DNA from 3 places in the Scopulibacillus cellulosilyticus genome. Region 1 is predicted to be linked to each of the others. Evidence: riboswitches for the same ligand, from Rfam matches in the RefSeq annotation. Region 1 holds a riboswitch; each other region holds the start of a gene.
What was found. Region 1 has a riboswitch for S-adenosylmethionine ahead of ACFQRG_RS15350 (methionine ABC transporter ATP-binding protein). Riboswitches for the same ligand answer to the same signal wherever they lie in the genome.

Region 1 (8,243 bases):
AAAGAATGTTATAAAAGATTACGAGGCCTTTTTTAAGAGGCTTTGTTTTTTTCTTTAAAATCTTTAAGGAAAAACTTTTAAAGATTTTTACACATTTTCTATGAAACTAAGCTTTTTTATCTATACTAAAATTGGTTAAGTTATATATTTAATTTAAATTTATTAAAGAGTACGTAGAATATTAACAGAAAATGACCGCCTATAAAGATAAAAAAAGTGACATGATTAAAGTGAGAGGTGAGATCGTGAAAGCTAAAAAATTACAACCCATAACAACAGAATCAACTAATGCTTTCACCCTTGAGGATAGGATCCATAAAATTCAACAAGGTGATGAAAAGCTTAGAAACGTCATAATAGATTCATATCAACCTTTTATAAAAAAAGTTGTTTCCAAAGTTTGTAATAGATTTATCGATCATACAATGGATGAATACAGTATTGGATTAATCGGATTTAATGAAGCCATGGATCAGTATCAGCGCGGACAAGGCAGCAAGTTTTTGACCTTTGCGGATATGGTTATCAGACGACGGATCATTGACTATATTAGGAAGGAAGCAAGGCAAACTAAAACGATTTATTTAAATCAAACGGAAATAGACGAAGAAGGCCAGCAGGAAGAAAGTTATATTCAGCAACGGGCAGCGATAGATTTTTATGAAGCGCAATGCCAAGTTGAGGAACGGCTCGAACAAATTGAAGTATTTAAACAATTACTATTAGACTATGATATTACTTTTAATGTATTAAGTAAGAATTGTCCAAAGCACGTAGACGCACGTGAGAATGCGAAGCGGGTAGCCAAAACTCTGGCTGACCATCCCGAAATGGCCCAGCATTTAAAGGTTAAAAAACAATTACCAATTAAAGATCTTCTACAATTTGTGTCGTGCAGTCGTAAAACGATTGAAAGGAACCGAAAGTATATAATAGCTGTTGCACTTATTTATATTGGCGGGTTCAGTGCATTGCAGTCGTATATTGAGCCGGAAACCCTGTAGCAGGAAGGAGGGAGCAGGTGAGTCGAGGGATACTGATGTCTAGAGAAGGGCGCCGCGGGGTTTTATTAACAAAAGACGGCGCTTTTGAATCAATTAAATTGAAAAGGGCGGCAGATGTGTCTGTTGGGGAATCTATTCTTGAAAATGATCTTTCACATCCGCTTCCCTTTTATATGAAAATTTGGATTCCTACTCTGGCAGCTTGCTTTTCTCTGATATGTATTTTTATTCTTATCAACGGAATGATAAAAAATAAAGCTGTGGCTGCTTATGTAAGTTTTGATATTAACCCTAGTATTGAAGTGAGCGTTAATAGAAAGTTGCATGTACTTTCTGTTAAACCGATGAACGCTGATGCAAAAGCTATTTTAGAAGATCCAAATCAATATATCAAAATGCCTCTTGAAACGTTTGCGTTAAAAGTTGCCGGGAAGCTTGCGGACAGCGGCTATTTTAAAGATCACCCGGAAGTGTTAATCACAACAGCGCTTACTAATCATATTAGTAAACATAAACGGGCAGGTTTCAGCAAACAAATGGATCAAGCTGTTGAAGGATTTTCTAATCAGAAAGCTTTTCAAAAAAGCTTAGGTCATTGTGAAGTGCTTCCAACGACAGTTAAAATGCATGATAAGGCAAAGAAAAGAGGATTATCTACCGGGAAATATCTTGTATACTTGGATGCATCAAAATATAAAAAGGATTTAACAATTGATAAAGCGAAGCAATTATCGGTAAAAGAAATGAAACAGTATGAACAACCGAAAACGGATTCAAACAGCAATAATATAAATAATTCAGTTCAAACCGAGCCTGTTACCGATAAAAGTCATCAATCGACAGGTAAGACAGCGTCTGATTCGTCTTCTGATGATGTAAACCATCATATAAATGACTCTAAAAATCCTCATACATCTAAAGATAAACCAGTAGATCATCCTGGCGGAAAGCAAGGTATATCGAATAATGACAGCGGAAATAAAAAAACGAATCCTGAGTCTTCAACAAAGACTTATCATCAGCCAAAAAAACAATCTGAGGGTTCCCGGCCCGTTCATCGATCGTCATCTGCCGTGAAGAGTAAGCCAAAGGAAAAGGTTGCAAGAAATTCGTACAGGTCAGAGGCTAAGCCTAATAAAGAAAATGATTCTCATCGACCTATAGCAAAACCAAAAAAACAATGGCCTTATCAGTCTAAGGCTAATCCTTGCGGCCGTATATCTCACCATCCTCAGGAAAAACCAAGTAAAGGCTCGCATCACGATCCTAAAGGAGAGCACAAATATCAAGAAAAGCATGGCCCGAAACAGGACCATAAAAATGAACATTAAAAGAGAGCGTTCATGCTCCGATCTTGGTTAAGAGGTGAAAGATGATGTTAAAAGAAACATCCGAAAACTTCGTCCAAACACTTTTGCAAAAGCCTGTATTACAGCCATTATATAAAAATAGAAGTTTTATTTTGCAATTGGACGATAAAAAAGAGACGGTTTGGATATCGTTTTGCAATGGGGAATGCGAATTATTGGATGAGCACCCTGATAATATTGATGTCTATGTTTCAGGCGAGGAAAATCAAATAGTTGCCCTTATTAACGGTTCTGAGAGATTAATGGTTTTGGAAAAAGAAGGGCGCTTAAGAATTGATGGATTAGAGCGCCACTTACTTGTCTTAGAATCACTTTTTTTGTTGACAGGAGATGCTTCGCGTTCACTTCATTACTGAACTTAATGCTTCTATAATGTCGTAAAATGATGATTTGTCACCAAAGGTATGTATGATTTGATGCTGCTGATCCATGATAACGGTTGTAGGTACACTGGAACAATTATAGGCATCATAAGTCTTTGTTCCCTCATCAAGAAGTATCGGAAAAGGGAGTTCATGTTCACGGGCAAATTGGGGACCGTCTTTTTCCGTACCTTCCCTTCCCGTAACATTAACGGTTAAGAAAGCTAATTCATCTTTATTCAATGATTGATAAAATTCGACTTTTTTAGGCAGATCTTTCTGACAATCAGGACACCATGATACCCAAAATGTAATCATAACAGGTTTGCCTTCGAAATCGGAAAGTTTAACTTTTTCTTGTGTCTGTAAATCGGTTAATTCAAAATTTGGTGCTTTCAATTTTTTAAGCCCCTTTCCATAGTTAAATCTTAAAAATTCTTTCTATGGAAAGTATAGCTTTACCAATTACATAAGTCCAGTTGACACTAAGTTAACTGGGTGATACTATATTGTTAATATTTATTATACTTTCTGAATGTTTAAATCAACTAAAGGTTGAAAGTAAAGTGCGGCTATGCAGTTGACTGTGCTTAAAGCTTGGCACCAGCCAAGTCCTATTTAACTGATAATTTTAAATTTGAATAAAGTTTTCTCTTATCCAGAGAGGCGGAGGGAAAGGCCCGATGAAGCCCGGCAACCTCCAAGCAATTGCTTGGAAAGGTGCTAATTCCTGCAGGAGTTTAAATACTCCTAAAAGATAAGAGCGGTGATAAACCCCTCTTATCGGAGGGGTTTTTTTAATACTTGAAAAACTAAATATACTTAGGAGTGGTGAAATGACAATTAATGTTGCTTTACTTGGATTAGGAACGGTTGGTCAAGGTGTTTACGAAACAGTTATTAGTCATCAAGAGGAACTGTATAAAGCTATTGGTGAAGCTGTCAGGATACCTGTCATTTTAATTAAAGATTCCTGTAAAAATAGAAAAATAAATGGCGGCGTTGAAGTGACAACAGATTTTAACGAGGTATTAAAACACCCTGTTGATGTCGTTATAGAGGCAATTGGCGGTTGTGAGCCTGCCTATAATTATCTAAGGAAATCTCTGGAAAGTAAGCTGCCTGTCATTACAGCGAACAAGGAGCTATTGGCTAAAAAGGGTAAGGAATTAAAGAAAATAGCCGATGATCATCAAACACAACTTGCTTTCGAAGCGTCAGTTGCGGGAAGTATCCCAATTCTGCATATGATTAAAGACTATCTTAAGGTAAACCGTATACAAAGAGTGGAAGCCATTTTGAATGGGACGTCTAATTTTATTTTAACGACGATGCGGGAGAAGATTCAGTCATTCGAACAATCGCTTGCGGAGGCCCAGCGGCTGGGTTATGCGGAAGCTGATCCTTCTAATGATGTTTTAGGCTGGGACGCTTTCTATAAAACAATGATCATCAGCGACCTTATTTACAATGAGCAGCCTGATTGGAATGATGTTGTCCGAAAGGGAATCGATCAAGTGACACAGGAAGATATTCTTGCCGCTGAAGAGAGCAAAGAAAAAGTCAAATTAATTGCTGCCTTATCACGATCATCTAATGGACAAATCGAAGCCAGCGTTGAACCGTTAAGAATCAAGCCGGATCATCCCCTTTACGCCATTGAGGGTGTTAATAACGCTGTAAGGGTTAAAACTGATTTGGCCGAAGATTTAGTTTTAAGCGGTCCGGGGGCGGGAGCATTGCCGACTGCAAGTGCTATTATTGAAGATTTCGTTGCGCTTTTCAAAAATAATAAAAGTATAAAGAATAATGATCCTGTGCCTTTAGGAGGGTATTGACAGAGCTTTACCCTAGTGCTAATATACTAATATCTTAAAAACTTTAAAAATCTCTTATCAAGAGAGGTGGAGGGACTGGCCCGATGAAGCCCGGCAACCACCCGGCTCTCAATTAGCTATAGCTAATTGAATGACGGGTAAGGTGCCAATTCCTGCAAGCAGCGGCTTGACAGATAAGAGGGAGAAGCGTACGAATACTTATCTCTCTATCTGTCCAGGTAGAGAGATTTTTTATTTTAGTAGGGTAAGGGGTGACAACATGATTAAACTCAATAACATTAAGAAATCTTATCATTCAAAAAAAGGTGCCGTCGAAGCGCTTAGCGGCATTGATTTAGACATAAAACAAGGCGAGATTTTTGGCATTATTGGCTATAGCGGCGCTGGTAAAAGCACTCTAATCCGATTAATCAATATGCTGGAAACACCTACTGCAGGCAGTCTCATTGTTGACGGCAAAGAAATGTCCAGCTTATCAAAAAATAAATTGCGTGAGGCAAGAAAAGACATCGGTATGATCTTTCAACATTTTAATCTGCTATGGTCGAGAACTGTAAAAGGCAACATCTCATTTCCGCTTGAAGTAGCTGGTGTCAAAAAAGCCGAAAGAAAAAAGAGAGTACAAGAGTTAATTAAGATTGTCGGCTTAGAAGGGCGTGAAAACGCCTATCCGTCACAATTAAGCGGCGGACAGAAACAGCGTGTCGGCATTGCAAGAGCCTTGGCCAATAATCCTAAAGTATTGCTTTGTGATGAAGCAACGTCTGCACTGGACCCGAAAACGACAAATGCGATACTGGATTTACTCGTTGATATTAATAAAAAGCTGGGATTAACGATTGTTATGATTACTCATGAAATGCACGTGGTTAAAAAGATTTGTCACAAAGTAGCGGTTCTTGATAAAGGGCAGATTGTCGAGGAAGGTAATGTTTTAGATGTCTTCCAACAACCCAAAATGGCGATCACAAAAGAATTTGTTAAACAAGTGACACAAAATGATGAAGCAGAGGAAGCTGTTGATTTTGTAAAACAAGCTCATCCATCGGGTACCATTGTTAAATTATCCTTTAAAGGGGATTCAGCCAATCGGCCGGTTGTTAACGAGCTATTTCAGCAGCAGCTTGTTGAAATAAATATTTTAGAAGGTAATATTTCACAAACACAAAACGGGGCGTTTGGAACTTTAACCCTTCTTATTGATGGCGCAACGCACGAAGTAAAAAGAGCAATAGATTTTATTGAAAACCAAGGAGTTGGAGTTGAGGTGATACAAGATGCTGCACAGCTTATTTCCTAACGCTGATTGGAACGAGATTTGGCAAGCCATATTACAAACGCTCTATATGACTGTCATTTCAGTTGTAGCTACAGTCATTTTAGGAATTATTTTAGGATTGTTATTATTTGTAACAGCAAAAGGCAATATGTTTGAAAATAAAATCATATATAAGTGTGTTTCAACAATAGTCAATATTTTCCGTTCCATTCCGTTTATTATCCTTATTATATTGTTGATCCCGATAACGACATTATTAGTCGGCACCATGTTAGGTTCAACGGCAGCACTTCCAGCTCTTATTGTTGGTTCTGCGCCATTTTACGCACGTTTAGTTGAGATAGGACTCCGGGAAATCGATAAAGGTGTCATTGAAGCCGCACAAGCTATGGGAGCAAGCAAATGGCAAATTATCTGGAAAGTGTTATTACCCGAATCATTGCCTGCATTATCTTCAGGAATAACAGTCACAGCAATTGCTCTTGTTGGTTTTACAGCAATGGCTGGAGTCATAGGTGCAGGCGGCTTAGGGACGCTCGCTTATAACGAAGGTTACGAGCGCGGAAATAATGATGTCACTATACTCTCAACAATTTTTATTCTTATTATTGTCTTTATTTTACAATTTATAGGGGATTTTATTACAAAAAAATTAGATAAAAGATAGGGGAAGAAAAAATGAAGAAGATATTCGCACTAGTCATTAGCCTAAGTTTAGTATTTCTTTTAGCTGCATGCGGCGCTAGTAAAGATGGAAAAGGCGGTAAAACTACAACGTTGACAGTAGGTGCTACACCTGTCCCTCATGCCGAAATTCTTGAGAAAGCAAAGCCAATATTGGCAAAACAAGGTGTTAATCTTAAGATTGTTAAGTTCCAAGATTATGTAACGCCAAATAAAGCATTAGCATCTGGAGATATTGACGCCAACTATTTCCAAACCGTTCCATATTTAAAAGTACAAGAAAAGAAAAACCATTATGACTTTAAGGATGTAGGAAACATTCATGTTGAACCGATTGGTATTTACTCAAAAAAATATAAAAGCTTAAAACAGCTGCCAAAAGGCGCTACAATTATTATGAGTAATTCCGTTTCTGATGAACCGAGGATGCTGTTGCTGCTTCAAAAAGCGGGGCTCATCAAATTGAAAAATGGCGGCAATATTAACTCAAGAATTGATGACATCACTTCTAACCCAAAACATTTAAAAATAGAAGCAAAATATGATGCAGCTATGCTTCCGAAAATTTATAAAAACGGTGAAGGGGACGCTTTGCTCATTAATACAAACTACGCATTAGATGCTGGCCTCAATCCGAAAAAAGATGCCATCGCTATGGAAAATGATAAATCTCCATACGCTAATGCGGTCGTTGTCAGAGCTAAAGATCAAAATAATCCTGCTGTTAAAAAGCTGGTAAAAGTTTTACATTCAAAAGAAATTCAAGATTTTATTAATAAGAAGTATAAAGGCGCGGTAGTTCCTGTTAAATAACATTAAAGTATCGAATGAATCAATTGTGTTCTTGACATACTAAAACTGAACTTCCATAGAAGAGAGGTATTAATGTGGAAAAAGAACACGTTTCTGCGAATGTCACTGAACAAATTCTTATGGATTATAAGACGGGGCTTCATGAATTTGAGCAGAAGATGCCCCATATTGCTGATAAATATAATGAATTTACCGCAGCCTGTTTTAAAGAAGGAGAACTTGACCAAAAGCAAAAACAATTAATTGCCCTTGGCATAAGTATCTACTCACAAGATGAGTACTGCATTGTTTATCATACGAAAGGCTGTATGGATCAAGGGTGTACTGAAAAAGAAATTCTTGAAACGATTGGCGTAACAGCAGCTTTTGGCGGCGGGGCTGCAATCAGCCAGTCTGTGACTTTAGTTCAGGATACTTTGGATGAACTGAAACAAATGAAGCACTAGACAACATTGAAATACAGAGGAATATCCAGCTATTCTGCCCTTCCAGTTGGTGAAAGCCATAGATAAGGTGACAATATCAACTATTGTCTGAAATGTAGCAAATTCCACTTTGGTAGTTAATCTTATTTATGTTAACCTAACCTTTGTAAAACATTTTGAAAGGGATGGTTTATTATTAACACCCAAAGTCAAATCAGGCTTTTACACACCAGTGAAATGGAAAAAGCGATGCACCAATCTCATGGTATTGGATACGCTGAATATGAGAGAAGCTTAGAAAAAAGACTTGAAGTTGAAAAATCACGAGAAAAAGATTACCGTAAATGTAATATTATTGCCGCTGAGCAAGACCATAAATTAAGTCAGTCATAAAAATTATTAGGAAAACCAGTCCTTATGACTGGTTTTTCCCCTTATAAGGGGAAATTTTCTACATAAACATTATTT
Region 2 (8,243 bases), on a different contig from region 1:
ACGAAGCAGAACAGAAAACCATTTTTAATGAAATCCTTACACCAATGCTTGTCGGCGGCTTCACAACCGTCACCACCGCATCAGTTATCATTGCAAGCATCTTAGTTCAGACTATTTAATTGAATATAATTAATCAAAAAAACTATGTCTATAAATGGGATAAGAGAATTGACATGTATATATAATCGCTTAGCTAAAAATTTACAATTTTACTCTGGACTAAAAACAAACACAAATAAAACATGTAAATTAGAAAGAAATCATTTATGAAAAAGAATATCAATCATACTTAAAACCGATTCCCTTATTTTAGGAAATCGGTTTTGTTGCTCTATCTAAGCCGACAAAATATTTTCCACCTACTTATTAATAGACTTTTGTATGGACTTGGATATTACTATATACTCTAGAGGTTAACGCAATTTATTTGCAATCTCCTTAATATGATGGGGTTCTGTTCTGCAGCATCCTCCGATTAATCGTGCTCCTGCATCGTACCATTCCTTGGCTTAAACATCGAAAGACTGACATGATTCTTGGCCATGCCATGTTTTAGTTTCCGGATCATAGTTTTCACCGGAATTCGGATAAACGATAATTGGCTTCTTCGTATTTGTACTTAACACATTGATGGCTTCTGTGACAAACGATGCTGGGGCGCAATTGATGCCAATTGCGGCAATTTGATCATGATCATTAAACATTTTTGCACACTCTTCCAACAAGGTACCGTCACTGATTGTCTTGTTATTTTTCAAAGAGAAAGATAACCAGGCATATGATTCCGGAAAGTCTTTTAATAATGAGGCTAATATCTTTGCTTCTTGCAGAGAAGGAATTGTTTCAAACGCTATTAAATCAGCACCTGCTTCGATCAAAGCTGCCATTCTTGTACGATGAAATTCCGCTAATGTTTCATCTGTAACATTATAGTTTCCTGCATATTCTGAACCATCTGCAAGATATGCCCCATAAGGCCCTACCGATGCCGCAACCAATGGCTTCGGTCTAAATGCCTGCATATCTTGCTGCCAAAAATCATCTCTTGCTTTGCTGGCAAGCAGTACAGTCTTTTTAATTAACTCTAAAGCCTCTTTTTCTTGTATTCCACGTTTAGAAAATCCATTAATAGTAGCTTGATAGCTTGCGGTGATTGCACAATCAGCCCCCGCACGAAAATAGTCAGCATGAACCTGGTAAATCACTTCTGGACTTTCCAGCAGTACTCGCGCAGACCAAAGAGGGTCATTCAAATTGCAGCCATACCGTTCAAGTTCTGTAGCTAAAGCGCCATCCAGAATCATAACTGAATAATCTCGTAAAATAGCATCAATGGGATTGAGTTTTGTTAACATATTTTACTCCTCTCTTCTTCAATCTTTGCGTGAAATAATAACTTCCATAGCAAATAAAAATAAACGGAATACCGCAATAAAGGGCGATTCGTTGTGTAGGGTCAAATGCAATGCCAATACATGAAGCAAGACAAAGTACAAAAGAAGCGATTGGTACAATAGGATATAGCGGTGTACGGTAGGCCAAATCCTGTACTGAATTTCCCTCTTTAATATATTGTCTGCGAAATAGAAATTGCGAAACACTGATACTCATCCAAACAATAACCACAGCTAAACCCGAAATAGATACAAGCACGATATACACAGTTCCTGGTGCAAAAATACTTGAGAGCAAAGCTAAACCGCCGCCTATCATACTAAAAATAATAGCGACCAGCGGTACACCCCGTTTGGTTAACTTTGCGAAAACCGGCGATATAGTCTTTTTATTTGCTAGTGACCAAAGCATTCGGGAAGAAGCATATAAACCAGAGTTTGCCGCAGACAAAATGGCTGTCAAAATAACAAAATTCATAATATCAGCTGCGTATGGCACTCCAATTCGTTCGAAAACTGCTACAAAAGGGCTTTTTAATACTCCCGCATCCGACATTGGCAATAATGCAGATAAAATAACGATCGTTCCTACAAAAAAGATGACCAATCTCCACAATGTTGTGCGAATAGCCTTTGGGATAGTCTTGGCCGGATTTTTCGTTTCTCCAGCTGCAATGCCAATTAATTCAGTTCCAGAAAAGGCAAAATTGACTGCAAGCATTGTCATGATAATAGCAAAAGTACCATTAGGAAATAATCCGGCACTGATAAAGTTAGAAAAGAATGGAGCTGCCTGTGAATTCTTCATTGGAATAATGCCTACCATTGCTGCTACGCCTAAAATAATAAATACGACAATTGCTATGACCTTTACAGAAGCAAACCAGAACTCCGATTCAGCGAAAAACTTAACCGTCAGCGCATTTAATAAAAAGATCAAAATGGCAAATAGTGCACTCCATATCCATACATTAATAGATGGAAACCATCGTTGCATAAGCAAACCTGCAGCTGTAAACTCAGAACCTAATGAAACAGTCCAAGTCAGCCAATACAACCAAGCAACTGTATAACCTGTTCCTGGCCCAATGTATTTCGCAGCATAGCTGTGAAAGGCACCCGTCTCAGGCATATGTACAGATAATTCCCCTAAACATAACATGACCAGATAAACGACTACTGCTCCAATCAGATACGCGAGAATGGTGCCAAATGGGCCGGCCTGTTGGATGGTATAACCTGAACTAAGAAATAATCCGGTTCCAATAACCCCGCCAAGAGACAGCATAACAAGATGTCTTACTTTCATTTTCCTTTGAAATTCCTGCTTTCCTTCGTTACCCATCATACTCTCCTTCTTCATCATCCAGAAAAAACAAAAACACACTCTAAAGAAGAGTGCGTTACCGACAAATAAAAACGTACGCTCTTATCTATCAGGGTTTATCACCCACTGGAATTAGCACAGTATCTTAATAGATCTGTTGCTGAGGTTTCATAGGGCCAGTCCCTCCGCCTCTCTGGATAAGAAATATTTTTTAATAACTTTATCAATTTACGAATTAAACGTCAAGAGAATTCTGCACTTTTACAAATTATGGTCCTTCTAGCACTTAATCTAATTCTTTAATGGTAAATCTTTTACAGATGTCTGTTGCGTTTACTTGCCTCTGCGTAAAATTGGCATCTACTGCTGCAAATTTTTTCCTAACGTATAAAAAGAATCCCAATTTATCTATGAAACATAAAGATAAATTGAGATTTTAAACTAGGGAATCTTAACATTGTAAATCTGCATTTTACTATATATTTTTTTATTTTAGTTACTAAATCTCCTCTAACTCCTTCTTATTTGTCTTAGGCCCAAAACCTCCGATTGAAATGGCCACAATCAACATAGCAACCGAGATAAACCCAAAGACACCGACAACACCAAATTCATGAAGCAATCCAGCGATGATGAATCCCGAGAATACAGAACTTAATCGGCTCCAACCATACGTAAATCCGACACCGGTGGCACGAATGCGTGTTGGATATAACTCCGCCTGGTAAGAATGGAATAAAGTGCTGAACCAGTTATTAAGAAGCGTAATAATAATTCCCATTAGAATAATCAAAGAAGGTATTCTAGTCAAAGAAAAAATAGTACCAGCCACAGCGATTGCGATTGAAATAACAACGATCATCCACTTTCTTTCAAGCCGGTCTGATGTTAACATACCTAAAATTGGGCCAAATGGATTTGCCAAAGCCATGATAAATGTATAGAAGAGTGAATGGACGAGCGTAATACCCTCACTTACTAATAAAGTCGGTACCCAGGAAGCAAACCCGTAAAATCCGATAGTTTGAAATAGATTGAAAACTAACAGCATAATTGTCCGCGATCTGTACGGCGGTTTCCATATTTCTGAGAACTTCCCCTTCTCTTCCGCCTTAACTTCTTTGTGTTGGACAGGCGGCAGTAAACCGACTTCTTGTTCAATCATTTTCTCCAAATGTTTCATCGTTTGATCAGCTTTGTCTATTTGACCATGCTGCTCTTGCCAGCGCGGCGATTCCGGGAGACCAAGTCGAATCCACCAAACAAAAACAGCACCAAGTCCACCGATCAATACAACCCAGCGCCATCCATCCATTAAGAAATGTGTTGGAACAAGCAGATAGGCCAGCAGGGTAACAATAGGAACAGCCCAAAATGTAATAAATTGACTATACGCGATATAAAAACCGCGTTTCGATGAAGGCGTCATCTCAGTAATATAAGTGTCAATGATCACTAATTGTGCGCCAACACCAAATCCGGCACATAACCGAAATATGTCGAGCCATACAGCAGATGGTGCGAAGGCCATACAAATAGTAAAAATAGAGTATATAAGAAGCGAGTAAATATAACCGTTGCGCCTGCCGACTTTATCACTGACATATCCAAAAATTAAAGTCCCAAAAAACATACCTAAAAAACCGGCGCCAACAAAGTAAGCCATGCTCCCTGTCGTTAATAATTTTTCATCTATAAGTGCCGCACCGATGGAGCCGACTAAAAATAACTCATAAAACTCAAAAAAGCCTCCGATAGAAAGCTTGGCTACAAATTTAAGAAAATACTTGGACATCGGAAGGCGGTTCATCCGATCGACAACTGCAGCTTGTTGTTGCTTTTGATATTGTGTTGACATTTTTTTCACCCCTAGAGTCTGTTCTTGTCGAAATAGTAAAAATTATGTTAGCAAATTGTTATAATTACGAATATACTACTTAATTTATGGGCTGTAAATAACAAATTATTTCAAAAATTAAAAAGGAGCCGGATAAAGACTTCCATCTTTATCCGGCTCTTATGCTCCCGTCATTTAATTGGACTCTATATCATCTTCCTGATATTTGATGTAGCGGTCTTCATGATTAATAAAATCGTGTTCCCTATAAGCTGCTATCATACCATGATAACTAATATCCAATCCTACTTCCTCTTCCTCTTCAGTTGCGCGAACAGGGATCCATAATTGAATGACTTTAAGCCCTAACCACGTTAACGCAAATCCCCATAGGCTCAGTATGGCAAGCCCTAAAATTTGGATGATCAATAAGTGCCAGCCCCCGCCGGTAAAAAGTCCGCCATCTTTCGCAAATAAACCTACTGCAATCGTCCCCCATATGCCTGAAACAGCATGAACAGGAAAAGCCCCCACAGGGTCATCGATACGTCTCGCTTCAAGCCAATTTGTTGCGAACATCATGAGCAAACCGGAAACCGCTCCAATAAGAATGGCAACTTGATCACTGACAAATGCACATCCTGCTGTTATGCCAACCAAACCTGCTAATGAACCATTAATGACAGAAGGCGCATCCGACCGATGATAACGAAATAATGTATAAATCAATGTCGTCGCACCGCCTGCTGCTGCGGACAGCATAGTCACAATAGCGATATGCCCGATCCTGCCATCTGTTGCGCTTAGTGTACTCCCGGCGTTAAAACCGAACCAGCCGAACCATAATAAAAATGCACCAACTGAAGCTAGAGGAAGATTGCTTGGTAAAGCGACTGTACTCGTACCCTCAGGTGTCAATTTTCCTTTACGGGGGCCAATAAAAATGGCAGCTGCCAGAGCTGAGAACCCCCCTAACGTATGAATCACCGCTGAGCCGGCGAAATCTTCCATACCTAACTTTCCTAACCAGCCGCTGCCCCAGACCCAATGCCCGGCAATAGGATAAATAAGTGCTGTCATTAAAACAACGAATAGTAAATAAGCCCGAAAATTAATGCGTTCAGCTACTGCACCTGATACGATTGAAATAACTGCAATGACAAATGCAGCTTGGAATAACCAAAATGTATCCAAAGAAATATGAAGATTTAAATGGGAGGGGTGGTTCGCTAACATGAACCCGTCCGTGCCAATTAACCCTAAAAAATCATTTCCGTACATAAGACCAAAGCCGATGAGATAATAACAAAGCGTTCCTATTGTAATATCAGCAAAGACTTTCATAATAATGTTGACATTGTTTTTATGCCTGACAAATCCTGCTTCGAGGAGCGCAAATCCCCCTTCCATAAGCAAAATCATAGCCGCAGTTAAAACAACCCAAATTGTGTCCAAACCTGAACTTACTGTATGAATGGTCATTATTGCAACCCCTCCATTTCTTTCAAGATTCTTAGTTCTTCAATAATGGCTGTTGACAAAACGATTTCGCTTTCAGATGGCCTATTTTCCAAAAACCTTAATGCGTCATCTATTTTGGCAATGTATATCTTTATCTTCTCTATTTTCTTTACACGTTCTTTAACATGAACAAGATATTCGACTGCCTGGTGGTGGCTTGGCGGGCGTCCGGTAAAAAATTTTCGAAATGGGGATAAGGATTGGTATAAAGCTTCTTTCGCTCTCTTGTCTTTTTCGTATTTATAAATTTTGTCCTTAATTTCTTCAATCTCATGCTGCTTTTTCTGTTTTAGTGATTGAAGCAGATCAACTAATTCATTGGATGAAACTTGGAAAATGATATTTTGATACAACTCATCCAAAACATTCATGTCATATCTCCTTACATCAAATGTTATATTTCTTACTATTATATTTATAATTGAATTTTTAGTCAATATTGTCCTCTTTTTTTCTTATTAACTGAGCAAAAAAAAGATGCCCACAAGATGGACACCTTTTTACATACATTTAATTTTTTAGAAAATAGAATACAAGATAACCGCAAGCAGAAGAGCTGCAGTTGGTACAACGACACTTAAATAAAAAATAGGTAAATAAGAGCGTTTATGTGTCTCACCGCATATCGTTCTAATTGTTGTTACGACATAGCCGTTATGCGGCAGTGAATCAAGTCCGCCGGAGGCTAATGAAGAAACACGGTGCATGGCTCCCGGATCTATACCTTGGGACATATAAATAGGAGCCAGTATCGGCAGGGCAATACCCAGCCCTCCGGAAGCAGAACCTGTAATACCGCATATCACCGAGATGCCAATCGCCAATCCTAAAAGCGGCGGACCGGGTATTTCAACAAGTGACTTCACAAGTGATTGGAACGCCGGAACTTTAGCGACAACGCTGCCAAATCCGACAACAGCACATGTGTTTGCCGCAGCAATTAATGCATTTTGCGCCCCTTCTGCCAACGACTTCCAATAATAAGGAACAAACTTAAAGTTTAATAACCAAGTAAGGATAATGCCTATAAAAAGGGATGTCATCGCAGCGGCCGTTGAAGATATCCAATGGGCTAATATATTTAAAATAACGATAACAGCGATTAACGGTAAAAAGGCCAACAGCGCATTCGGTAAAGCTGTATTCCGGGCTGTTCCTCCTGCTTTCGCCTTTTCATCGGCTGCTGAAACTTCACTTTAAGCTTGCGATGCGGCGCCTGCCGGCAATTCAAATTTTTCTCCTTTGGCAACCGCCTTCTTTACCATATAGCCTAACCACAGACCGCCAACAATCATAATTAATAAACCCATGATAAAACCGATAGCCCCGCCGGCTAGTGGTGTTGTATGAAAGAATTTTGTCGGAATAATATTTTGAATTTCAGGGGATCCGGGAGACGTCATTGTAAAAGATACTGAACCAAAAACGAGTGCAGCTGGTATAAACCTGTGTGGAAGATTTGCTTTTTTAAATAACGAAACCGCGATAGGATAGACGGAAAATCCAACAACAAACAGGCTGACACCGCCGTAGGTCATAATGGCACATGCCGCAACAACAGAAAACACGGCGCGCTTTGCTCCTAATTTTCGGCTGACCCAATCGGCAATGGCGTCCGCCGCTTTAGTATCCTGCATCACTTTTCCAAACACAGCGCCAAGCAAAAAGATTAAAAACCATGAGGCAAAATAATCTGTAAAACCGCCCATATAATATTTTGTCATGGCTGTTTCTAAATTAAGTCCCCCGGTAAGCGCGGCAATCACCGAACAAATAATACCGGCAATAATAATATTAATTCCCCTCATTGTTAAATAAACTAACAAGGCGAGAGAAACAATGAGACCAATAATACTTAGCATCTACGTACCCCCTTAATGTTTTATAAACGCTTGAGATTTAAAAACATAATGATACGCATCCTTATAAAGTGATATAATTTCTTGTTTGGACGGCACTTTAGGATTATTGGCAGGACTTCCGCTTTCAATGGCATCATCAGCCATTTTTTCAAGTGAATGATAGAACTTCTCGCTATCAATCCCCCATCCTTTTAAACTCGGAATATCTAACTTATGACAAAGCGCTTTTACATCACCAACAAATTTATCAGCCACCCCCTCCTTCGTAAGCCCTTTCAAATCATCGTAAAGAAATTGACCGA
Region 3 (8,243 bases), on a different contig from region 1:
ACCCAGCATGGAATCGCAAGTATTAATAAGCCGGTAAATAAGGGCAAACGGCGCCCCGCCGATAAAGGCCCAGAAGATTGGCGCCGTTACACCGTCAGAAACATTCTCAGCAACCGTTTCTACAGTCCCTCTGACAATCTCCTCTTCCGGCAGATGATCTGTATCACGGCCGACGATCCAAGACAAATATTTTCTTGCTTGCGGCAGATCACCTTTTTGCAGCGGCTCATAAACCTGCTCCGCCGCTTCTTTCAGCCCCTTTGCTGCAATCGTCGTCCAAATGAGTATAGCTTCGATAGCCACACCCAGCCACTTATTAACCCAGCAGGCGAGTATGACAATGAATAAGCTCAGCCCAAACACAATAACAAGCAACAAGATCACCGTTAACAGCCCTTTTACCTTTCTATGACGCCCTATATTCCAATGCCTGTCAAAAAAAGCAATGCCTTTTCCAAAAAAGCGTACGGGATGCGGCAGCCACTTTGGGTCACCAAGAATCCAATCTATCAAATAAGCTATTGTGATAGCAATTAGATGATTAATCATGACTTATCCGACATTGATAGTTTTGAATGGCCTTAACCGTACATTGGTAAACTCCTGAAGCAATCGCCTTCCCAAGCAGCGTAATCGTGCCGGCATATGGCAAATAACAGCCTTGTTGACTTGCGGCAACCAGCACACTGTCTGTTGAAGTGCCTGATGCCCTAGTATTCGTCACCGGATCTTTAATATTTAAATGATCCAGGGCGCGGACTTTTGCTTCTGTAGCCGTAACAATCGCTTGTGTATATGCTTGGTCATCAAGCCTGGCGTTCACAAATACCCACGTGTTAATTGTTCCGCTCATTGGCTGGACTTGATGCGCCTTACTATGGGCGGCATCGACTGCATTGCTTAAGCCTGCTGTTACGGCGATGAGTACAGAGAAATCTTGTTCATTAATATCCATATAAGCAGCGTCTTCCAGCCGGGCGGCTGTCATCATTGCCAGTGTATCAGCCGGATCAAGACCTTGCTTTACTAAATAATCCCGCAATTCCTTCTTGGGATTATCACAACAGTAGTTTTTATTAACATGACGATTGACAAATGTCCGGTAAAAGCCCGTTCCTCCGCCAATGACTGCCGAAGATAAAGTCCGAAGCTGAATAGGTGAATCCAATAAAATCCGTTCGCTTGTTACTTGAAGAAGGCTTGAGCTTATCATTCCGTTCTCTCACTTTCTATCAGGACTTGTTCAAAAGCTGTGTTGATTTACTTCTTATTTTTAAATACATCCGGATAAACCATTTGAGCCATTTCCTCTAAGCCGTCAACCAACCTTGGGCCCGGGCGATTAACAAGGTCACTGTTCACATCATAGACTTGCTTATTTTTAACAGCGGCAACATTACCCCAGCCTGGACGCTTCAATAAGTTCTTTACGGCATTTTTTTGATAATAACCGTATGTCGTTAAGATAACATCGGGATTATCTTTCACAATTGACTCTTCCGATATCTTCACCCAGCCTTTTTGATTAGCAGCAACATTTTTCGCATGAATGATATTCAGCATTTCATTCATAAAGGTTCCCTGACCGGCGGTATAAATATCCGGGGACCCCGAAACCTCAATATAGACCCGTTTTTCTTTATCTTTAGGCACTTGCTTCGCTTTTTCTTGAATAGCAGCCACTTTCGATTTCATATCGTTTATGATTTGATCCGCTTTTTTATTTGTCCCTGTCGCTTGTCCAATCATTTGAATAGATTGATAGACTTGATTGAAGCTTTCTGCATCATTCACAACAAGAACCGGAATACCTGCCTCACGAAGCTGCTTTAAGCCGTCCCGGCTGTTATGAGCAGATGATGCATGAGCTAAGACAAGATCAGGTTTTAACGAGATTATCTTTTCCACATTCATGTTTTCCCCGCCGATTTTTGTCTTTTTAAGAGCGGCTTTAGGATAATTATCAAAATCTGAGACACCAACTATTTGCTTGTTCAAACCTAAATCAAAGGCAATTTCTGTATTGCTTGGAATAAGCGAGACGATTCTTTTAGGCTTATGTTTAATCGTTACCTTATCCCCGAGACCATCTTTAATTGTTACCGGAAAGGCCGTTTGTTCGGTTTTGGATTGACTGTTTTTGTTAGCTTTTTGGTCATTATTGCTTGTTCCGCACCCTGCTAATAAGCCAAAAATGACCATAAGCGTTAAGAATAACGCCAGTAATCTTTTTTTCACTGAAAGTTCCCCCTCGTCTGTTTAATGGCATTAAAAAAACATCCCCTGCCTATTGGAGATGCGCCGCGTGTGTTAAAAACATAAGAAATCCTCATTATTTTAAATAATGTGCACTGTTTTTAAACAACACCTCCCTATCCGCGTAGGCCATTGGTGTTCTGAATCAGGCAGGTCTCCTGGCTCATGGTCATTGCAGTCTAAACCTTCCCATATGAACACTTAACTTCGTTAAGCGTTTCGATCATACAGTGGCATTCTTAGACCGCTTTCCATTTACAGTGGCGGGACCGCGTTGGACTTTCACCAACTTCCCTTTTAAGCTGCAAGCAAAGCTTTCAGCACCTGAATCATAACCTATGTACTTTTTGGCTTAATATCTATTATACTAAGGTTTCCTAAAATTTTATATATTTCTCCTAACTTTTTTAGAACTGTAAGAAATAAGTATGAGAGATATTAATCCGCTGACAACAAAAGCCAGGATGACTCCTAAACTGCTGTCCCTGAATATCCCTATAGCAAACGGTCCGTTAAAAAACGGTGAATTTGTAAATAACAGCCCGAAGACAACCCCTATCAACCAACTAAATACACCTCGATAGTTTACTTGATTATAATCCTTATCCGTCAGCAGCCTTAATTCATAGCCCTCTCGCTTTCTTATACAAATATAATCAATAAGGAATGTTGCGGCCCATGATGCAAGCCCAACCCCAAGGAGCCCGAGAAACGTTTGAAAATTTCCCAAGAAATTTTCAGAAATAAACAAAACATATATTGTGAAGAATATCATAATTAACGCGTGTATGGTGACAGCCGATGCGTGATTAACTTTAATATTCAGCGTTTCTAAATTGACCCTTGCAGATTTCAAAGCAATGATGCATTGCGGGATTAAGCCGCCAAGCGCTGTTATAAAATAGGGAATGATCATCCATTTAGGCAATCCATGACTAATCGCATCGATTGGATTTGATGATGTGGATAATCCAGATACTGAAGTCGTCATCAGAACACCGGCACCTATTATAACGAATAAAGGAATGAACGCCCCTAAAGTGATACTTGCAAATATTGATTTCGAAGAATTATTTGGATTTTGATAACAGCTATAGTCGCTTGCCGCGATAGTCCAGCTAATGCCCGTACCTGCCATGATAATGGATACAGCCGGCAGAAAACTGCCCAGCCATTCTCCGCTCTTCATACTCAATAATTCGCCCCAATTCGTTTTTGGTATTAAAAGTAATAAGACGACTAGCGTCAATATCCCAAATACATATGTAAACCATGTTTGAATCTTTACAAGCGTTTCTTGACCAAAAATACTTGATACAATAATTAAAGCTGAAAAAATAATTAAGCTGATGACTGTTAACGTTTTAGTAGAACTAAAACCAAAAGCGCCAAATAGAGATAATAAAGTTAATGTACCTGTTACAACACCGACTGACAGCCACCCTGCAAGGTTTATCCATCCAATTAAAGTAGGGATATAGTTTCCTTTTATTCCGAAGGCTGCCCTCGACAATACAAAGGTCGATGCCCCAGCCCCCTTTCCAGGTATACCTAAATACCCTACCAATGCAAAAGATAGAGAACCGACAGCCGCGGCTAAAAGGCATTGTAAAAAACTCAGTTTGAAACTAACGAGAATAGCGCCATAAACCAATCCTAAAATGCCAATATTTGAAGCAAACCATATGAAAAAAAGCTCTTTTTGTTTTCCGGTTCTTTTTTCCAGCGGCAGTATAACCGGCTTATTATTGTCCATTTTAAAAATTCCCCCATTTTTGGATTCCGCAGCCTTAGAATTTTCAAACCATTCAAAATGGAAATTTTCCAATTGACATTATAACCTAAACGCTTTATTGTAAGATAGTATTAAAAATGAATTTAAAGTGATTGTTCAAAAAGGAGGAACGAGCGTTACATCTCGAACTACTACGAGTTGCGACGAGAAGCGGCAATACTTCTGTGAGTAATCTTCGGCGCAGGAGCACTATACCGCTTCGACAGCTATTTTTCCCGGACTGTTTGAACATCTTCTAAATAAATCTTCTTATCAAGAGAGACAGAGGGACTGGCCCGATGAAGTCTCGGCAGCGGACTCCACAGAGAGTGCTGTGCCAAATCCAGCAAGCTTTAGGCTTGGAAGATAAGAAGGGCGTTTCTTATATATTTTATAAGACCTCTTCTTATTGGAAAGATGAGGTCTTTTATTTGGCCTCTCATACTTGCATACAAGACAACTATGATTAGAGAGGTGATTTTAATGGAAAAAAGTAAAGGGAACCCTTTGGCGCTGTTGCCCTTTGTTATATTTTTAGTTTTATTCCTTGGGACTGGTATTATATCCGGTGATTTTAATAAAATGCCTGTGATTGTAGCTATTCTTATCGCGGCAGGCGTTGCTCTGGCTATGAATCAAAAAGAGTCTTTGAATAATAAGGTTGAAACTTTTTGTAAAGGCGCAGGGCATCCTAATATCATTTTGATGGTGATTATTTTCTTGTTAGCCGGCGCTTTTTCAGAAGTAGCCAAAGGCATGGGCGCCGTTGAATCAACAGTCAATTTGACGCTGTCGATTTTACCGCCAAACCTTCTTATCGTCGGCTTATTTGTCATAGGCTGTTTCATCTCTTTGTCTATGGGAACCTCTATGGGAACAATCGTTGCCTTGGCACCGATTGGCGTCGGTATCAGCCACCAAACTGATATCTCAATGGCCTTATCCATGGCGGCTGTTATTGGCGGCGCTATGTTTGGCGATAATTTGTCGATTATTTCCGATACAACAATTGCGGCTGTTCGTACACAAAATACAAAGATGCGCGATAAATTTAAAACCAATTTCTTTATCGTTCTGCCGGCAGCTATTGTCACCATTATTATTCTGGCTTTCGTGTCAACAGGCGGCCATGCGGAAGTCACACAGCATCATTTCAACATACTGGAGACCCTTCCTTATCTGGCAGTATTAATCGCCGCATTGTCCGGCGTCAATGTAATGATTGTGTTAGCCGGTGGCATCATTTTTGCCGGTGCGATTGGATTATTTAATGGCAGCTATCATTTGTTAGGTCTTTTACAAAAAATTGGCGATGGCGTCGCAAGCATGCAAACGATGGCGATGCTGGCGATCCTCATTGGCGGGACTGTCGAGATCATCCGTTATAACGGCGGCATAGACTATCTATTATATATTGTGACACGTAAAATCAAGTCGAAAAAAGGCGCTGAGTTCAGTATTGCCGGATTGGTCAGCTTGACTGATCTTTGTACAGCCAATAACACTATCGCCATTATTATTACAGGTCCCTTGGCCAAAAATATTTCAGATCAATATCAAATTGACCCGAGAAAATCGGCAAGCTTATTGGATTTATTCTCGTGCTGCTGGCAAGGTATTATTCCTTATGGCGCACAACTCTTAGCAGCAGCAGGATTAGCATCTATTTCTCCTGTAAGCATCATGGTTTATAATTTTTATCCCATTCTGATCGGTATTTGCGGTATTATTGCCATAATGATTGGTTTTCCAAGACTGTCACCGAGAAAGAAACAGGCAAAATTAGAGGCGAAAGAGACCAAAAATAAAGCGTAGATTACAGCGGCACTAATCCAATTGGATTGTGCCGCTTTTCTTAGTTTTAATAAAATAAAGCTTTTGTTTAACCGTTTTCCCATTGTCATCGGATAAAAATAACAGTTTATTATTGACACGAAATAGTGTATGATGGTATAAAATATTAAATCCGACTAAAATTATACGAATTGGGGTGATTTGAATTGGCAACTGTTCATCATAGTGTTCAAAAGCATCAAGAACAGCAAACAGAGAAAAAACAAACAAATAGCCTCGGCTCTCCGCAAACGATTTTAATTATTGCCGCTGCACTTATAACTATTATTCTGAGCTATTTTTCTATTTCAATTGGAGGCATTAAGCAAGGCGTTCTGCTGTGGGTTGGTTTGTTGTTAGGTTATACATTATTTCACGCAAGATTTGGTTTTACCTCAGCATTTCGCAGAATGCTGTCAGTAGGGAATGGCGAAGGGATCAGGGCTCATATGCTGATGCTCACTATTTCCAGTACTTTATTTGCCATTATCCTTTCCACAGGCATCAGCTTCTTTGGCGGACATCCTGAAGGTGATGTCTCCCCTGTCGGCACGAGCTTGATATTCGGATCATTTATTTTTGGCATTGGCATGCAATTGGGCGGAGGCTGCGCTTCCGGTACCCTTTATGCTGTTGGCGGCGGCCGTTCGGAAATGTTCCTTACTTTGATCGCCTTTATCGTTGGCTCAGTTTTTGGCGCCTGGCATTTTGACTTCTGGGTCAATCAAATGCCGTCGTTTAAGCCAATCTCTCTTGCAACCAGCACCGGTCTTGGCTATTTTGGAGCATGGATCGTTCAAATTGTTATATTTGGATTGATCACATGTCTCACACTGTGGATTGATAAGAAACGACGTCCGCCAAGAGTAAAACCATTACCAACCGCAACAGGCTGGAAACGCTTCTTCCGCGGATCATGGCCGTTATGGTTTGCAGCCATTGTATTAGCTGTTCTTAATGCAGTTGTCCTAATGGTTAGAAACTCTCCATGGGGAATAACCTCGGGATTCGCATTATGGGGCTCAAAAATTGCGGGCGCTATGGGAATTGACGTATCACACTGGGGTTACTGGTCAGGCGACCGCGCCGCCAGTCTCCACCAATCAGTATTTACCGATTCTACAAGCGTTTTGGACTTTGGTATTCTAATCGGCGCTTTCCTTGCCTCAACGCTCGGCGGATTATTCCTGCTAAAGAAAATCCCGTTCCGCAGAGCACTTGCCGCTATTATCGGCGGTCTGTTAATGGGTTACGGTGCAAGGCTTGCGTTCGGCTGTAACATCGGCGCCTACTTCAGCGGTATTTCATCCTTCAGCCTCCATGGCTGGGTTTGGATGATCATGGCATTGATCGGTTCTTATGCCGCACTTTACCTGCGTCCGCTGTTTGGAATGTCTAATCCAAATTCTAAGGATCATTTTTGCTAAATAATGTTGTTATTATAGACCGGCTTAATTGCCGGCCTTTTTTTATTGTGAGGAACGGATATACAAAAAGGACACATCGCTTTGGTGTGTCCTTTTGGCATTGGCCCCGCCTACGCCAAATGCCCTAACAACCACAGTTGTTGTTCATCCTATAATCATTATAATTGAAAACGCTTACAGTTTCAAGTTAAAAGATCAAATTTATCATTTAAAAGTTAAATTATAAAGCTTCAAATGGATGGGTTTTAGCAGATTTAAACTTATCTGCTACTTCCCCCTATCCCCTATCGGCAAAACTGTTGAATATTTAATTTCTCTTAAGGCCAGACTTGTTTGGATTCTTGTGATCCCAAGCCTGTTAAGTTTTCTGATGAAACTCTCTAATCCTTTTCGATCTTTGTTTGCTACCTTTAAAAGGTAGTCATATTCCCCGGTTAAACAATGGCACTCTAATACTTCCGGCATCGCCATTAATTCCTTCTCCAAAACTTCCAATTTCTCAGCTTTATGAATATTCGTACTCATAAAGATAAAACACAATAAATCGAACCCAAGTTTCTCCTGGTTTAAAATGGCGACTCGCCGATCGATAAAGCCGTCATTTTCCAACCTCTTAACCCTTGCATGTGTGGCGGGCGGAGATAAATTCAAACGACGCGCAAGCTCCACATTGCTTAAATGACCCTCTTTTTGCATTGCATCTAAAATTTGAATATCCACATCATCTAACGCTTTACTTATGAAAGATTCCATTTTATCTATCCCCTTTCAAATCTTCAACAAAAAGCTCCAATCCATGGATTAAAATGAATTTAATTATTTCAAGAATGACATTTACCTTTTATTATTTTGAATTTCCCTTATTGAACAAAATAACATATCGTTAATAAGCAGATCATGTTAAAATCATTTACAAATATATAGAACATTTTAATCCATTGTGCACAGCGGTT

Region 2: linked by a shared signal. The riboswitch ahead of mmuP (S-methylmethionine permease) and the one ahead of ACFQRG_RS15350 (methionine ABC transporter ATP-binding protein) in region 1 are both predicted to bind S-adenosylmethionine.
Region 3: linked by a shared signal. The riboswitch ahead of ACFQRG_RS02910 (Na+/H+ antiporter NhaC family protein) and the one ahead of ACFQRG_RS15350 (methionine ABC transporter ATP-binding protein) in region 1 are both predicted to bind S-adenosylmethionine.

What each region holds. Positions count from the first base shown of each region.
Region 1 is NZ_JBHTCO010000020.1:35,832-44,074, reverse strand. It holds gene sigI (RNA polymerase sigma-I factor) at 246-1,004, shown strand; gene ACFQRG_RS15370 (anti-sigma factor domain-containing protein) at 1,022-2,335, shown strand; gene ACFQRG_RS15365 (SCP2 sterol-binding domain-containing protein) at 2,377-2,730, shown strand; gene ACFQRG_RS15360 (TlpA disulfide reductase family protein) at 2,716-3,135, opposite strand; SAM riboswitch class I at 3,388-3,500, shown strand; gene ACFQRG_RS15355 (homoserine dehydrogenase) at 3,573-4,574, shown strand; SAM riboswitch class I at 4,626-4,754, shown strand; gene ACFQRG_RS15350 (methionine ABC transporter ATP-binding protein) at 4,834-5,874, shown strand; gene ACFQRG_RS15345 (methionine ABC transporter permease) at 5,852-6,520, shown strand; gene ACFQRG_RS15340 (MetQ/NlpA family ABC transporter substrate-binding protein) at 6,532-7,350, shown strand; gene ACFQRG_RS15335 (carboxymuconolactone decarboxylase family protein) at 7,470-7,796, shown strand; gene ACFQRG_RS15330 (YuzK family famiily protein) at 8,025-8,168, shown strand.
Region 2 is NZ_JBHTCO010000043.1:70,240-78,482, forward strand. It holds gene ACFQRG_RS20025 (hypothetical protein) at 1-119, shown strand, start outside; partial or broken gene mmuM (homocysteine S-methyltransferase) at 414-1,355, opposite strand; gene mmuP (S-methylmethionine permease) at 1,330-2,739, opposite strand; SAM riboswitch class I at 2,821-2,925, opposite strand; gene ACFQRG_RS20040 (MFS transporter) at 3,221-4,579, opposite strand; gene ACFQRG_RS20045 (ammonium transporter) at 4,754-6,040, opposite strand; gene ACFQRG_RS20050 (hypothetical protein) at 6,040-6,450, opposite strand; partial or broken gene ACFQRG_RS20055 (GntP family permease) at 6,598-7,941, opposite strand; gene ACFQRG_RS20060 (iron-containing alcohol dehydrogenase) at 7,954-8,243, opposite strand, start outside.
Region 3 is NZ_JBHTCO010000003.1:97,134-105,376, forward strand. It holds gene cbiB (adenosylcobinamide-phosphate synthase CbiB) at 1-549, opposite strand, end outside; gene ACFQRG_RS02895 (adenosylcobinamide amidohydrolase) at 542-1,213, opposite strand; gene ACFQRG_RS02900 (ABC transporter substrate-binding protein) at 1,261-2,238, opposite strand; cobalamin riboswitch at 2,388-2,599, opposite strand; gene ACFQRG_RS02905 (purine-cytosine permease family protein) at 2,642-4,012, opposite strand; SAM riboswitch class I at 4,298-4,403, shown strand; gene ACFQRG_RS02910 (Na+/H+ antiporter NhaC family protein) at 4,514-5,845, shown strand; gene ACFQRG_RS02915 (YeeE/YedE family protein) at 6,031-7,290, shown strand; gene ACFQRG_RS02920 (Lrp/AsnC family transcriptional regulator) at 7,558-8,043, opposite strand.